Regions from separate parts of the Robertmurraya sp. FSL R5-0851 genome, predicted to be linked through region 2. Evidence: riboswitches for the same ligand, from Rfam matches in the RefSeq annotation. Region 2 holds a riboswitch; each other region holds the start of a gene.
The links. Region 2 has a riboswitch for S-adenosylmethionine ahead of mtnK (S-methyl-5-thioribose kinase). Riboswitches for the same ligand answer to the same signal wherever they lie in the genome.
Positions count from the first base shown of each region.

Region 1: linked by a shared signal. The riboswitch ahead of MKX65_RS20240 (methionine ABC transporter ATP-binding protein) and the one ahead of mtnK (S-methyl-5-thioribose kinase) in region 2 are both predicted to bind S-adenosylmethionine.
Region 3: linked by a shared signal. The riboswitch ahead of MKX65_RS14085 (methionine biosynthesis PLP-dependent protein) and the one ahead of mtnK (S-methyl-5-thioribose kinase) in region 2 are both predicted to bind S-adenosylmethionine.

Region 1 covers NZ_JBBOOE010000001.1:3,941,012-3,945,590, reverse strand. Annotated here, with positions in the region: gene MKX65_RS20250 (hypothetical protein) at 1-268, shown strand, start outside; gene MKX65_RS20245 (aminotransferase class I/II-fold pyridoxal phosphate-dependent enzyme) at 290-1,603, shown strand; SAM riboswitch class I at 1,710-1,815, shown strand; gene MKX65_RS20240 (methionine ABC transporter ATP-binding protein) at 1,994-3,019, shown strand; gene MKX65_RS20235 (ABC transporter permease subunit) at 3,012-3,680, shown strand; gene MKX65_RS20230 (MetQ/NlpA family ABC transporter substrate-binding protein) at 3,694-4,542, shown strand.
Region 2 covers NZ_JBBOOE010000001.1:1,358,626-1,363,204, reverse strand. Annotated here, with positions in the region: gene MKX65_RS07085 (pyridoxal phosphate-dependent aminotransferase) at 48-1,220, opposite strand; gene MKX65_RS07080 (nitrilase-related carbon-nitrogen hydrolase) at 1,352-2,128, shown strand; SAM riboswitch class I at 2,197-2,355, shown strand; gene mtnK (S-methyl-5-thioribose kinase) at 2,428-3,615, shown strand; gene MKX65_RS07070 (methylated-DNA--[protein]-cysteine S-methyltransferase) at 3,640-4,137, opposite strand; partial or broken gene MKX65_RS07065 (ATP-binding protein) at 4,152-4,579, opposite strand, start outside.
Region 3 covers NZ_JBBOOE010000001.1:2,745,047-2,749,625, forward strand. Annotated here, with positions in the region: gene MKX65_RS14070 (gamma-glutamylcyclotransferase) at 288-1,151, opposite strand; gene sda (sporulation histidine kinase inhibitor Sda) at 1,340-1,474, shown strand; gene MKX65_RS14080 (hypothetical protein) at 1,548-1,784, opposite strand; SAM riboswitch class I at 1,951-2,055, shown strand; gene MKX65_RS14085 (methionine biosynthesis PLP-dependent protein) at 2,136-3,242, shown strand; gene metC (cystathionine beta-lyase) at 3,246-4,433, shown strand; gene MKX65_RS14095 (bifunctional homocysteine S-methyltransferase/methylenetetrahydrofolate reductase) at 4,430-4,579, shown strand, end outside.

The DNA.
Region 1 (4,579 bases), 2.6 Mb from region 2:
TATTTGTATTCAATCCGAAGATGATACCTTCTTTATCCATATAAACAAAGGGAACGTTGAACTGTTAATCGAAGAAAATCATCATCATATTGACGCATATCTCCAAGGACAGAAGGAACATATCATCTCCTTACTCAGTGGGGAGATCAAGCTAAGGCAAGCAACCGTATCAAATGTAATTACCTTACAGGCAACCTTTAGAACAGCTCTTTACTTAGAAACCTTATTCTATCTAGTAAAACCATATAAGTATGTAAATAATATTTGAAGTTTTATGGGAGGGAATGGAATGTCAGAACAGAAGAAGTATCGGTTAGAAACGCTTGGTGTACATGGTGGATTAAGCCCAGATCCTGTTACAGGAGCTAGAGCGGTACCAATTTATCAAAATAATGCTTATCAATTTAAAGACACAGAGCATGCGGCTAATCTGTTTGCACTTGCTGAGCCTGGATATATTTATACACGTATTCATAATCCAACGACTACGGTATTCGAAGAAAGAGTGGCCCTATTAGAAGGTGGAGTCGGAGCGCTTGCCGTTTCGAGTGGAATGGCAGCAATTACACTGGCCATACTCAACTTGGCAGAAGCAGGAGATGAAATTGTTGCGGCTTCAAATTTATATGGTGGTACATATAATTTATTTGCAGTAACTCTCCCTAAATATGGGATTCAAGTGAAGTTTGTGGATTCAACTAATCCAGAGAACTTTAAACAAGCTATTACAGATAAAACAAAGGCGGTATTTGCCGAGACCATCGGAAACCCAAGTTTGCGTATTTTGGATATCGAAAAGGTTACAAAGATTGCACATGATGCAGGTATTCCGCTTGTAATCGATAATACCTTTGCGACTCCTTATTTATGCCGACCAATCGAACATGGTGCAGATATTGTCATTCATTCGGCAACCAAGTGGTTATTAGGGAATGGGACTACTCTTGGTGGTATCATCGTGGATGGCGGAAAGTTTGATTGGAATTCGTCTAAATTCCCTGGTTTTACAACTCCTGATGCAAGTTATCATGATATTGTATATAGTGAGGCAATTGGTGCTGCAGCTTATATTGTAAAAGCTAGAGTGCAATTGCTTCGTGATTTAGGTCCAGCATTAAGCCCTCAAAATGCCTTTCAATTCACACTTGGTCTAGAAACTTTGCACGTGAGAATGAAGGAGCACGTGGCAAATACTGAAAAGGTAGTAGAGTATTTAGAGGCGCATCCAGGTGTTAATTGGGTGATGTATCCCGGAAATCAAAAGCATCCAGACTTTGAGCTTGCGAAGAAATACTTACCTAAAGGAGCAGGTTCTATCGTTGTCTTTGGAATTGACGGAGGCCGTGCGTCAGGAGCAACGTTTATAAATAGTCTAAAGCTTTGGGCACATGTTGCTAATGTTGGCGATGCAAAAAGCTTAGTTATTCATCCTGCAAGCACTACTCATCAACAGCTAGACACAGAGCGGTTAAAAGCGGCAGGAGTTCCAGAGGATTTAATTCGTCTATCGATTGGAATTGAAAATGTGGAGGATTTAATTGAAGACTTAGAGCAAGCGATTACATTGGCAACAGGGAAAACCTCACTTACAAGCAATGTGTAATCAATAAGATTTTTGTCGAATTTTATCGTTGACACTCCAATTTATCCATGATACGATATCACTCGTGATTAAGACTACAACGTAAAAGTTCATATAGATTGATAAGCTCTTATCAAGAGAGGTGGAGGGATGTGCCCTATGAAGCCCGGCAACCGTCAAATTATTGAAATGGTGCCAATTCACACAAAGCGTATTGCTTTGATAGATGAGAGAAAGGTGACTGTTTCTGCCTTTCTGCTCATGCAGGAAGGTTTTTTTTGTTCATATAGAAAGCTCTCATTCGAATAGGAATGGTGCGGATGATAGAACCTAAGTTATAATGAAGCTTTCTTGATGCATGATACCATGTAGTTTTATCAGAATAATCGGAAATGGAAGGAGGAGAAACCTTTGATCTCGATAAAAGATGTGAAAAAGATTTATTCTTCAAGACAAGGAAAAGTAACGGCTGTTGATAATGTAAACCTAGAAATTACTGAAGGAGAGATCTTTGGGGTAATCGGTTATAGTGGAGCAGGAAAAAGTACGCTTATTCGTATGCTCAACGGGTTAGAAATTCCTACGGTGGGATCTGTTATCGTAGCAAATAATGAAGTATCGAAAATTAAAGGTAGTAGCCTTCGAAAAGCTAGACAGGAAATAAGCATGATTTTCCAACATTTTAATCTGTTATGGTCTCGTACCGTTAGAGAAAATATTGCATTTCCACTTGAAATTGCAGGAGTTCCTAAAGCTCAAAGAATGAAAAGAGTGGACGAGCTTATTCGTTTAGTTGGATTAGAAGGAAGAGAAGACGCTTACCCATCTCAATTGAGTGGAGGGCAAAAACAAAGAGTAGGAATTGCAAGAGCACTTGCTAATAATCCAAAGGTTCTTCTTTGTGATGAGGCAACATCTGCACTTGATCCGCAAACAACCGATTCGATTCTAGAGCTATTAGTTGATATTAATAAGCGTTTAGGATTAACCATTGTCCTTATCACACATGAAATGCACGTAATCCGAAAGATTTGTCATCGTGTAGCTGTGATGGAAGGTGGAAAGGTCGTTGAACTCGGTCCTGTTCTTGATGTATTTAAGAACCCTAAGGAAGAAATTACGAAACGATTTGTTCAGCAGGTAACAGAGCCTGAAGAAACGAAGGAAACGATTGAACATTTATTAGAACTTTACCCGCACGGTACGGTTGTTCAATTAGGCTTTGTTGGAGAAGCAGCAGAGCAACCGCTGATTACCAATCTTATTCGTCATTACCATGTGACTGTTAATATCCTGCAAGGGAAAATATCACAAACACAAAATGGATCTTACGGAACGCTTTTCATCCACTTAGATGGGGAAAAAGAAGAGCTTTCAAAGGCCATTGCGTATATCGAGTCACAACAGGTTGGAGTGGAGGTGATTTCGAATGCTTGAGACACTTTTACCAAACGTAAACTGGGAAAAAATGATTGAGGCAACGAATGAAACTCTTTATATGACAGCTATATCAGTTGTTATTACATTTGTTCTTGGATTAATTTTAGGACTTTTATTATTTTTAACAGCTAAGGGTAATATTTGGGAAAATGCAATTGTAAATAAAGTGATCAGTTCTGTAGTGAACGTCTTCCGCTCGATTCCCTTTATTATATTGATCGTTCTTCTTATCCCTTTTACAAAGCTTATACTAGATACGATGATTGGTGAAAATGCAGCTTTACCGGCATTAATTATAGGTGCGGCTCCGTTTTACGCGAGAATGGTGGAAATCGGATTGCGTGAGATTGATAAAGGAGTTATTGAAGCGGCTAAATCCATGGGAGCTAAAACAAGCACGATTATCTTTAAGGTGCTTATTCCTGAATCACTGCCAGCTTTAGTATCTGGTATTACGGTTACGGCTATTGCTTTGGTGAGTTATACAGCAATGGCTGGTGTGATTGGTGCGGGTGGTTTAGGTAACCTTGCGTATTTGGAAGGGTTCCAAAGAAGTCGTAGCGACGTCACCTTGGTAGCAACAGTCATCATTTTAATTATTGTGTTTATTATCCAATTTATTGGAGATTCTATAACATCAAAACTAGACAAAAGATAGGAGAGAGACAAAAATGAAGAAATTTTTAAGCTTATTTTTATCATTAGCAGTTGCTTTAGTTCTTGCAGCTTGCGGTACAGCAAAAGAAGATGAGTCTAACGCTGGTGAAGGCGAAGAAGCAGCAGAAACTACTGAGTTAGTAGTTGGAGCTTCTAACGTACCACATGCGGAAATTTTAGAAGAAGCAAAGTCACTTTTAGCGGAAAAAGGAATTGAATTAAAGATTGAAACATTCCAAGATTATATCCTACCTAACCAAGCGTTAGAGTCTGGTGATCTTGATGCAAACTATTTCCAACATATTCCTTACCTTGAGTCTCAAATGGCTGAACATGGTTATGATTTTGCTAATGCGGGTGGAATCCATATCGAACCAATGGGTGTGTACTCTAAAAAGTACAAGAGCTTAGAAGAGCTTCCAGAAGGAGCACATATCATCATGAGCAGCTCCGTTGCAGACCACGGTCGTATTTTAACTATGCTTGAAAAAGAGGGATTAATCACTCTTAAAGAAGGCGTTAATAACGTAGAAGCAACAGTTGAAGATATCGCAGAAAATCCTAAAAATCTTCACTTTGACACAGAGTACGAAGCATCATTATTACCACAAATCTTTAACAATGATGAAGGTGATGCAGTACTTATCAACTCGAACTATGCGATCGATGCAGGTCTAAACCCAATTGAAGATTCAATTGCAATCGAAGACAAAGAGTCTCCGTACGTGAACGTAATCGCGGTTCGTAAAGGTGACGAAAACTCTGAAGCAATCAAAGCTTTAGTCGAAGTACTACACTCACAAGAAATCCAAGACTTTATCCTTGAAAAATACGAAGGTGCTGTAGTACCAGTATCTGAATAATAGAAAAAACAGGTGTCTCTTATAGGGGCATCTGTTT
Region 2 (4,579 bases):
TTCAATTGATTTTGATTATTCCAGAATTTAATTCGACTGTCAATACATTAACTAAAAATTTGGAGCTTTGAAATTCTTTCAACCGCTTCTTGCAAACGAGCTTCCGAAGTTAGTAACCCCACTCGAACATAACCCTCTCCCCAGTTTCCAAATCCAATTCCAGGGGCAACTGCAATATGTGCTTTTTCTAGTAATAAATCTGAAAATTGCTCAGATGTATAACCATTAGGAACCTTCAGCCATGCAAAAAATGAACCCTCCGGTGCTTCGACATTCCAACCTAATTCTTGAAGTCCTCCGATAAACACGTTTCTTCTAGATTCGTACAATGCATTTAACTCACGTACACAACTTTGAGAATCTGTTAATGCTGCCACTGCCGCCTCTTGGACAGCTCCAAAAAGACTTACATATAAATGGTCTTGCAACAAATTAAGAGCTGAAATGACACTCTCATTGCCAACGGCAAAGCCTACTCTCCAACCAGCCATGTTATACGTCTTCGATAAAGTATATATTTCAATTCCCACGTCTTTTGCACCTTCTGTTTCAAGAAAACTAATCGGTTTATGACCATTAAAGCCTATCGCTCCGTATGCAAAATCATGTACAACACAAATCTCGTGTTCTTTAGCTAGTGCAACCGTATCTTCAAAAAATTCAGCGTTTGCTATTGCGCCTGTCGGGTTATTCGGATAATTTAAGAACATAAGCTTCGCTTTTTCAAGCTCGCTATCTGAAAGAGCCGTATAATCGGGAAGAAAATGATTTTCCTCTTTCAAGGGCATTGTAATCATTTCTGCTTGTGCAAGTGCTACCCCTGACCAATAGTCTGGATAGCCCGGATCCGGGACGAGAACATGTTCACCTGGGTTTAATAAACATTGTGGGATTTCAACAAGCCCAGCTTTTCCTCCGAAAAGAATGGCAACTTCTTTCTCAGGATTGATATCTACGTTATATTCTCTTTTATAAAAGGTCGCAGCAGCTTCTTTTAATGATGCAAAGCCTTGAAAAGGAGAGTATTTGTGATTATTCGGATTCTCTGCTGCCACTTGCAGGGCTTTTACGATATGTGTTGCTGTCGGTTGATCAGGGTTTCCCTGTCCCAGGTTTATCACATCATGGCCATCACTGATTTGCTTATTTACTTTAGCAACAAGTGAAGCAAAGAATTGTTTAGGTAAGCTTTTTAATAATTTTGATTGAGGATATATCATCTTTTTTCCACCTACTTTAAATATTCGGGTAATTGGCAATTTTTATATTGAAAAACTAGTCACAAATGTATATCGTAAATGACAACTTGTAAAGTATTTTTACTAATATTTTTTAGAAAAGGTGGTTTCTTATGAGAGTTTCATGTATTCAGATGGATATAAGCTTTGGGAATGTAGAAGAAAACTTTCAAAAAGCGGAAAGATTAATAGAGTTAGCAATGGCTGAAAAACCTGATTTAGTCATTCTTCCAGAGCTATGGACCACAGGCTATGATTTAACTCGCCTCGATGTTCTTGCTGACTTAGAAGCAAAAAAGAGCATTGAATTTTTGCAGAAATTAGCTAAAAAACATCATGTGCACATAGTTGGTGGATCTGTTGCTTCTCAAGAAAATAACGGTGTATACAACACCATGCTGGTCATTAGTAACGAAGGAGAACTTGTTTCCACATACAGTAAAGCGCATCTTTTTAAGCTAATGAATGAGCATGAACATCTTCAATCAGGCAGTACAAACGGGATATTTGCTCTAGACAAGTATTTATTTGCAGGATTCATATGCTATGATATTCGCTTTCCTGAATGGATTCGTGCTCATACGACAGAAGGAGCGGAAACCATCGTTGTTGTTGCTGAGTGGCCTCTCCCTCGATTGAACCATTGGAGATCTTTATTAATTGCTAGAGCGATTGAAAATCAATGCTTTGTCATAGCATGCAATCGTTCAGGCTCAGATCCCGACAATGTGTTTGCTGGGCATTCATTGATTATTAATCCTTGGGGAGAAGTAATTGCTGAGGGAGACGAACTTGAATCTATTGTAACTGGTCAAATCGATTTGGCAGAAGTAAAGAAAGTCCGCAACACGATTCCGATATTTTCAGACCGTCGGACAGACTTATATTAAAAACTGTTGACAACTTTAACACTATGCTGATATGATTCTGATCAGTGAATATTAACTGAAAATTACATCTCTTATCAAGAGTAGGCAGAGGGATTTGGCCCGATGAAGCCCAGCAACCGACCGTAATTCCATTGTGAAATGGGGCGCTATCAATTTAGCGCCGGATAAATCCGTAAGGCACGGTGCTAATTCCAACAGAAAGAAATTTCCTTTCTGGTAGATAAGAGGTTTGTTGACTAAAGCCTCAAACCTCTTTCTAGTAGAAAGAGGTTTTTTTATGCAATAGGAGGATAATCATTATGTCAACAGTAATACAAGAAACTTATCAACCATTAACAGAAGAAACAGCCATCTTATTAGCAAAAGAGAGAAATTTATTCTCCGAAAATAGTACTCTATCGTGTACAGAAATAGGAGATGGCAATTTAAATTTAGTTTTTCATATTAAAGATCAAGATGGAAAAGGCATCATCATAAAACAAGCTCTTCCATATGCAAAAGTAGTAGGTGAGTCATGGCCACTCACTTTAAAACGTGCCACTATTGAAGCAGAAGCATTAAAACTATTTAAAAAGCATGCTCCAGAATTCGTGCCTGACGTGTATTATACGAATGAAGTATTAGCTATTACGATTATGGAAGATTTATCACATTTGACTATCTCTAGAAAAGGGTTAATTGACGGAAACGAATATCCCCTGCTTGCAAGTCATCTTGGCACATACTTAGCCAATACAACCTTTTTCACATCAGAGTTCGGGGTGGATAAGGGACAAAAGAAAGAGCTTGTTGGAAAATTTATCAACCCAGAATTATGTAAAATTACTGAGGACCTAATTTTCTCCGATCCTTACTTTGATGCAGAGACCAATGATTTTGAACCACAGCTCACTTCAACCGTTGAAAAACTATGGAAGGATACAGAGTTAAAACTTCAGGTAGCCTTACTGAGAAAAAGCTTCTTAACGGAAGCGGAAGCACTTTTACATGGTGATCTTCATACAGGCAGCTTATTTGTTTCGAAGGAAGAAACAAAAGTAATTGACCCAGAATTTGCATACTTTGGTCCTGTAGGTTTTGATATTGGTCAAGTCATTGCCAATTTATTGTTCCAAGCAATTGCCTTCGAAGAAAAATCCGATTCGATATACTCACAGGTAAGAACATTTTGGAATGTGTATCAAAATCAATTTTCAATCCTATGGGAACATGACAATTTAGAACCATTTGCTCGTATTGACGGTTTCCTTTCTTCTACTCTACAAAAATACTTTCAGGATGCAGTTGGTTTTGCTGGATGCGAACTAATAAGAAGAACAATCGGTCTTGCCCATGTAGCAGACTTGGATGGTCTTCCAGATGAAAAGGAACGAATTGCAGCGAAGGAAAAATCATTAGCGTTAGGTAGAGAATTAATTCTCAAGCGCAATGAATTCACATCCATTGAAGAGTTAGTTACATTTTTACAAACAAAAAAATACGAGTAGAATGATTCTCTACTCGTAATCTTACTATCGTTTAAAGCCAGCTCCTTCTAATGTAAGGAGCTTTTCCTTTATATCTGTACGTGTTCCTGCATAACCTGTCAGCTTCTGATTTTTCCCTATTACTCTATGGCATGGAATAATAATAGGAAGACGATTTGCTTTATTCGCCTGTCCGATTGCACGAACCGCCTTACTATTTCCTATCTTTTCTGCTACTTCTTGATAGCTGTAAGTTGTTCCAAATGGAATCGAGTGGAGGACGTTCCAAACAGATTGTTGAAACTCAGTACCTTCCAACTGAAGTGGCAAATCAAAGTCCTGTCTTCTCTTTGAAAAATAGTCCTTCATTTGCTGCACTGCTTCTTTTACCAGTTCATTATCAAGTGAAAAAATCGGCTGGTGAACTCTTTCACGCCTCTTAAAATCTTCAACTCCAATATGAACGGCCGATACCAGTCCATCTTCAACTACTATATAAATGGTCCCTAACTCCGATTCAACCGTTCCATACAATCTGTTCATACATGACTCCACCTTTATTTTCCGACTGGTAAATACACATGAAATACCGTCCCTTTTCCAACTTCACTTTCGACTTTAATCGTACCCTCATGCTCCTCTATAATCCGATAAGAAACCATTAGACCTAGGCCTGTTCCCCTCTCCTTTGTCGTATAGAATGGCTGACCAAGTTTCTTTAACTTTTCCTCTGGAATACCATAACCCTCATCCTTTATCGAAATATGGATCCGATTATCTGTAGTTTGATTCATTGTAATCGTGATAAATCCACCGCTCGGCATAACTTCTATTCCATTTTTAATCATATTTATAAAAACCTTTTTCAACTGATTAGGCTCACAGATTAACGATGGTAAATCATCATCATAATGAAGGAGGAACTGAACATTGTACAAAACAGCTTGTGCACCTAATAGATTAACCGTTTCAGACATGATTTGAG
Region 3 (4,579 bases), 1.4 Mb from region 2:
TCCTAAAAGATCTAATTCGAAAATTCCTTTTTGTCACTTTTCGGACTTGGTTTTCTTCAAAGGTGAAAAATTCGCCTGTTATTATATTTTTTAAAGTGATATAACTGATTTCACATATGGTATCTAACCTAATAAACTCTAAATAGTTGTATTGTCGATTATTATACACCAGCTCATAATAGCCATTGTCTCTATTTCCACTCATGTTCTGACCCACTTTCTTAAGTTGGTGATAGTAAGTGTTTACCACAATGGATACTCGTATTAAACCGATGTACAATAAAAAATTAACTATGGCTCGACTTTTTTAGACGATCAAGTTCCGTTAGTAAATATTGATAATAACTATCACTCAATCTTCCTTTTGCCCCTCTAAGAATTTCAGTAGAATAATGGTCTGGTGGTGACAATTCGGGCATTTTGTTATAAACATGGAATGTCAAAACATCCTTTAACGTTTCCCCATCGATGTCCACATCCACAAAGGTAGGGCGATACCATCCTCCATAAAACCCCTCTCTCACAAATAAATAATCAACCCCTTCATATGGAGTTAAGTAAACTAATCCCTCGGTTTCACCACCATCTTCCACAATATCTGCTCTTCCTCCATCACTTACTCTGAAAAGGTATTTCATAGAGTATCCCTTTAAAACGGCAGCACCGACGAGGTTTTTAAAACAGTGATCCACGCCCGCCTTTCGGAATCGCTCATCATCCATACATGATCCATACGCAAAGTAGTATACTTGTTCAGGAGGATTTTCCATGAATCTATGTAATTTCCAATCTCCATGTGTGATTTTTTCGTTCTTGCTGGATTCATCCACATTCACATACACAAGCGCACCTTTAGTGCCTTTATCCGTATGAACAGTAACATTTGTTCTGTCATACAAATTAGACTCTCTCCCCTCTTCAAAATCCTCCAATGCGTCAAGGAGAGGTAAAAGATTTTTACTAACTTCATATAACTCACCATGCACCTTACCGGAATTATTTAGTTCTAGAGTAGGATAACCGTTACCTGTATCAAAAAGCTCACCATTAACCCATGCCTGTTCAGCTATGCACGTAGCTTCCCTGATTAATCCGTGATTCGTTTCATGTTTGCGTAAAGTTCCATAAACAAAAAGTGTGATCGTATCCATCCTTCTCCCCCATCATACAAACTATTTACCATATTTTATCATGAAAAAAATCATTACGTGAAAATCCTGTAACAGAATATTAATAATTTTATGGCAAAAAATATGGAGTTTTGGGTTTTCAAATGGATTGAAACCCGATACAATTATAAAAAGCTAGAAAATTCAGTCCATTTTAAGGAGGCTTTTAAATGAAGATTATGAGTAATGAAATGTTAGTTGTCTCGTATCGGAATGCATTGAAGTCAGGTGAAAATAAAGAATGGGCGAAGTTTTTGAAGAAGGAAATTGAGAAAAGAAACTTAAAACCGACAATTAAATCGTAGGACACAACCACCGGCTTCTATAAGCTGGTGGTTTTATGTATTGTACAAAATAAAGAAGACGGGGTTTCCCCGTCTATAACTGATTGATCATATTTAAGTACAGTTGTTGCGGGGGTTGACTGGAGAGTCGTTTCTCCTTTTGAGCTGATTCATTTATTTCTCTCATTTCAAGAGGAAAATCCACGTGACCACCTACAAAATAACCTTGAAGACTCTCACCTAAAATAAATAATTCAATTCCATCTTCGGTAACAAAAAAGGTGTCTTCATTCAACATATACCGATGATGACATCTGCTTTTCGTTTGCATGAATTTCCCTCCACTTTTTGTTCTCAAACCCATTATATATTAAATGTTCTGAATATTCATATAGTAAATTTTAGGAAATTGCGAAGAATATTGTCGTAAATTTGTAAAAAAGATTGACACTTAGCAATTTACTGTAGTAAAGTTAGAAAAAATTAAATGTTTTGATTTCTTATCAAGAGAGGTCGAGGGTCTGGCCCTATGAAGCCTCAGCAACCATCAATTTTTTGAAAAGGTGCTAATTCCAGCAAGTATTTTACTTGGAAGATAAGAAGAATGGCTCATGTTGATAACAAAGTCTTCTTCTTAGAGAGAAGACTTTTTTTTATTATTAGGATGTTGGGAGAGACTAGAATGTACAAAAATGAAACTAAGGTAGCGCAGATCGGGAACAGAAGTGAAACTCAAACGGGAACAGTAAATCCACCTGTTTACTTTTCGACAGCTTATCGACACGAAGGAATTGGCCAATCAACAGGCTTTGATTATATTCGCACAGGCAATCCAACAAGAAAACTTGTAGAGGCGGCAATTGCTGATTTAGAAGGCGGTGATCAAGGATTTGCCTGTAGTTCTGGAATGGCTGCTATCACTACGATTCTTGCAATCTTTGAATCTGGTGATGAATGGATCGTATCAAGGGACTTATACGGTGGAACCTATCGAATCTTAGAACAAGGCTTTAAAAAATGGGGACTTACGAGTACGTATGTACAAACTCATGACGTAAGCATTATCGAACAAGCCATTACTGAGAAAACAAAAGCTATCTTCATTGAAACACCAACCAATCCATTGATGGAAGAAACGGATATTCAAGCGGTTGCTGAGCTAGCGAAAAAATATAATATTTTATTAATTGTCGACAATACATTTTATACTCCATTACTTCAAAGACCGATCGAGCTTGGAGCTGACATTGTCATTCATAGCGCTACCAAATACTTAGGTGGGCATAATGATGTGCTAGCTGGCTTGATCGTTGGAAAAGGAAAAGAAGTTTGTGAACAGCTTGGATTCCACCACAACTCTATTGGAGCAGTTTTAAGTCCGTTTGACTCTTGGCTCCTTATTCGTGGGATGAAGACTTTAGCGCTTAGAATGAAACAGCATGAAACAAATGCAAGAGAGCTTGCAAGCTTTTTAAAGACTCATGAAAACGTGGTAGATGTTCTTTACCCTGGCCGTGGCGGAATGCTTTCCTTCCGAATTAAAAAAGAAGAGTGGGTTAATTCATTCTTACAAAATCTCAACCTTATTACGTTTGCTGAAAGTCTTGGGGGTGTAGAAAGCTTCATTACATACCCAGCTACACAGACACATGCGGATATTCCGGAAGAAGTTCGTTTTTCAATTGGCGTTTGTAATCGCCTGCTTCGTTTCTCTGTCGGAATCGAGGACGTGGAGGATTTAATTAAAGATATTGACCAAGCTCTTACTCGTTTAAGTTCGGAGGCATAAAAAATGACAATAGAACACAATTTTTCATTTGAAACAAAACTACTTCATAATGAACATAAATATGATCCTACTAACGGTGCTGTATCCGTTCCTATTCAACATGCATCCACCTTTCATCAGCACAGCGTCGATGAGTTTGGAAAATACGACTATGGTCGAAGCGCGAATCCAACTCGTGAAGCATTTGAAACAGTCATTGCTAACCTTGAAGAAGGTACAAACGGATATGCCTTTTCATCAGGTATGGCAGCCATTTCGACTGCTTTTCTTCTTCTCTCTCAAGGAGACCATGTAGTGATTACGGAAGACGTGTATGGTGGGACATACAGAATGGTAACGGAAGTCCTTTCACGTTTTGGAATTGAGCACACTTTTGTTGATATGACAGATCTTACAGCCGTAAAACAAGCGATTCGTCCGAATACGAAGGTTTTTTATGTAGAAACACCTTCCAATCCCCTTTTAAAGGTGACAGATATTCGAGCCATCAGTGACATTGCGAAAAGTGTTGGAGCTTTAACCTTTGTTGACAATACATTTTTAACACCTGCTCTACAAAAGCCATTACTTCTTGGTGCGGATGTGGTGCTTCATAGTGCCACGAAGTTTCTTTCTGGACATAGTGATGTAGTTGCTGGTGCGATTGTTGTAAACGATTCTGACCTTGCTAAACAGATTGGATTTTTGCAAAATTCTTTTGGCGCTGTTTTAGGTGTTCAAGATGCTTGGTTAGTTTTACGAGGAATTAAGACACTATCGGTTAGGATGAATTTTTCCATAAAATCTGCCTTACAAATAGCCAACTTCCTACAGAACCATCCTTCTGTGAAAAAAGTTTACTACCCTGGACTTACTGACCATCCACAGTACGAAATACAAAAAGAACAATCAGAAGGTGCCGGAGCCGTTCTTTCGTTTGAACTTGAAAGTGAAGAAGCCGTAAAACAATTCGTTGAATTAACAGAGATTCCCGTATTTGCTGTTAGTTTAGGCGCTGTTGAATCGATCCTCTCTTACCCAGCGAAAATGTCACATGCGGCAATGCCGATTGAGCAACGCTTAAAAAGAGGAATCAGTCAAAGTCTCCTTCGCCTTTCTGTTGGATTGGAACATCCAGATGATATCATCAAGGATTTTTCTGCGGCACTTGAAACAATAGCAGCCAAAAATCAAGGAGAGATAGTAAGATGAACCTCTTAAATAAACTGAAAAAAGACATTGTCATTGGTGATGGTGCAATGGGTACCCTTCTCTACTCTTATGGAACGGACAGTTGTTTTGAAGAGTTAAACTTGTCGCATCCGGATGATATTTTAAACATTCATAAAGCCTACCTG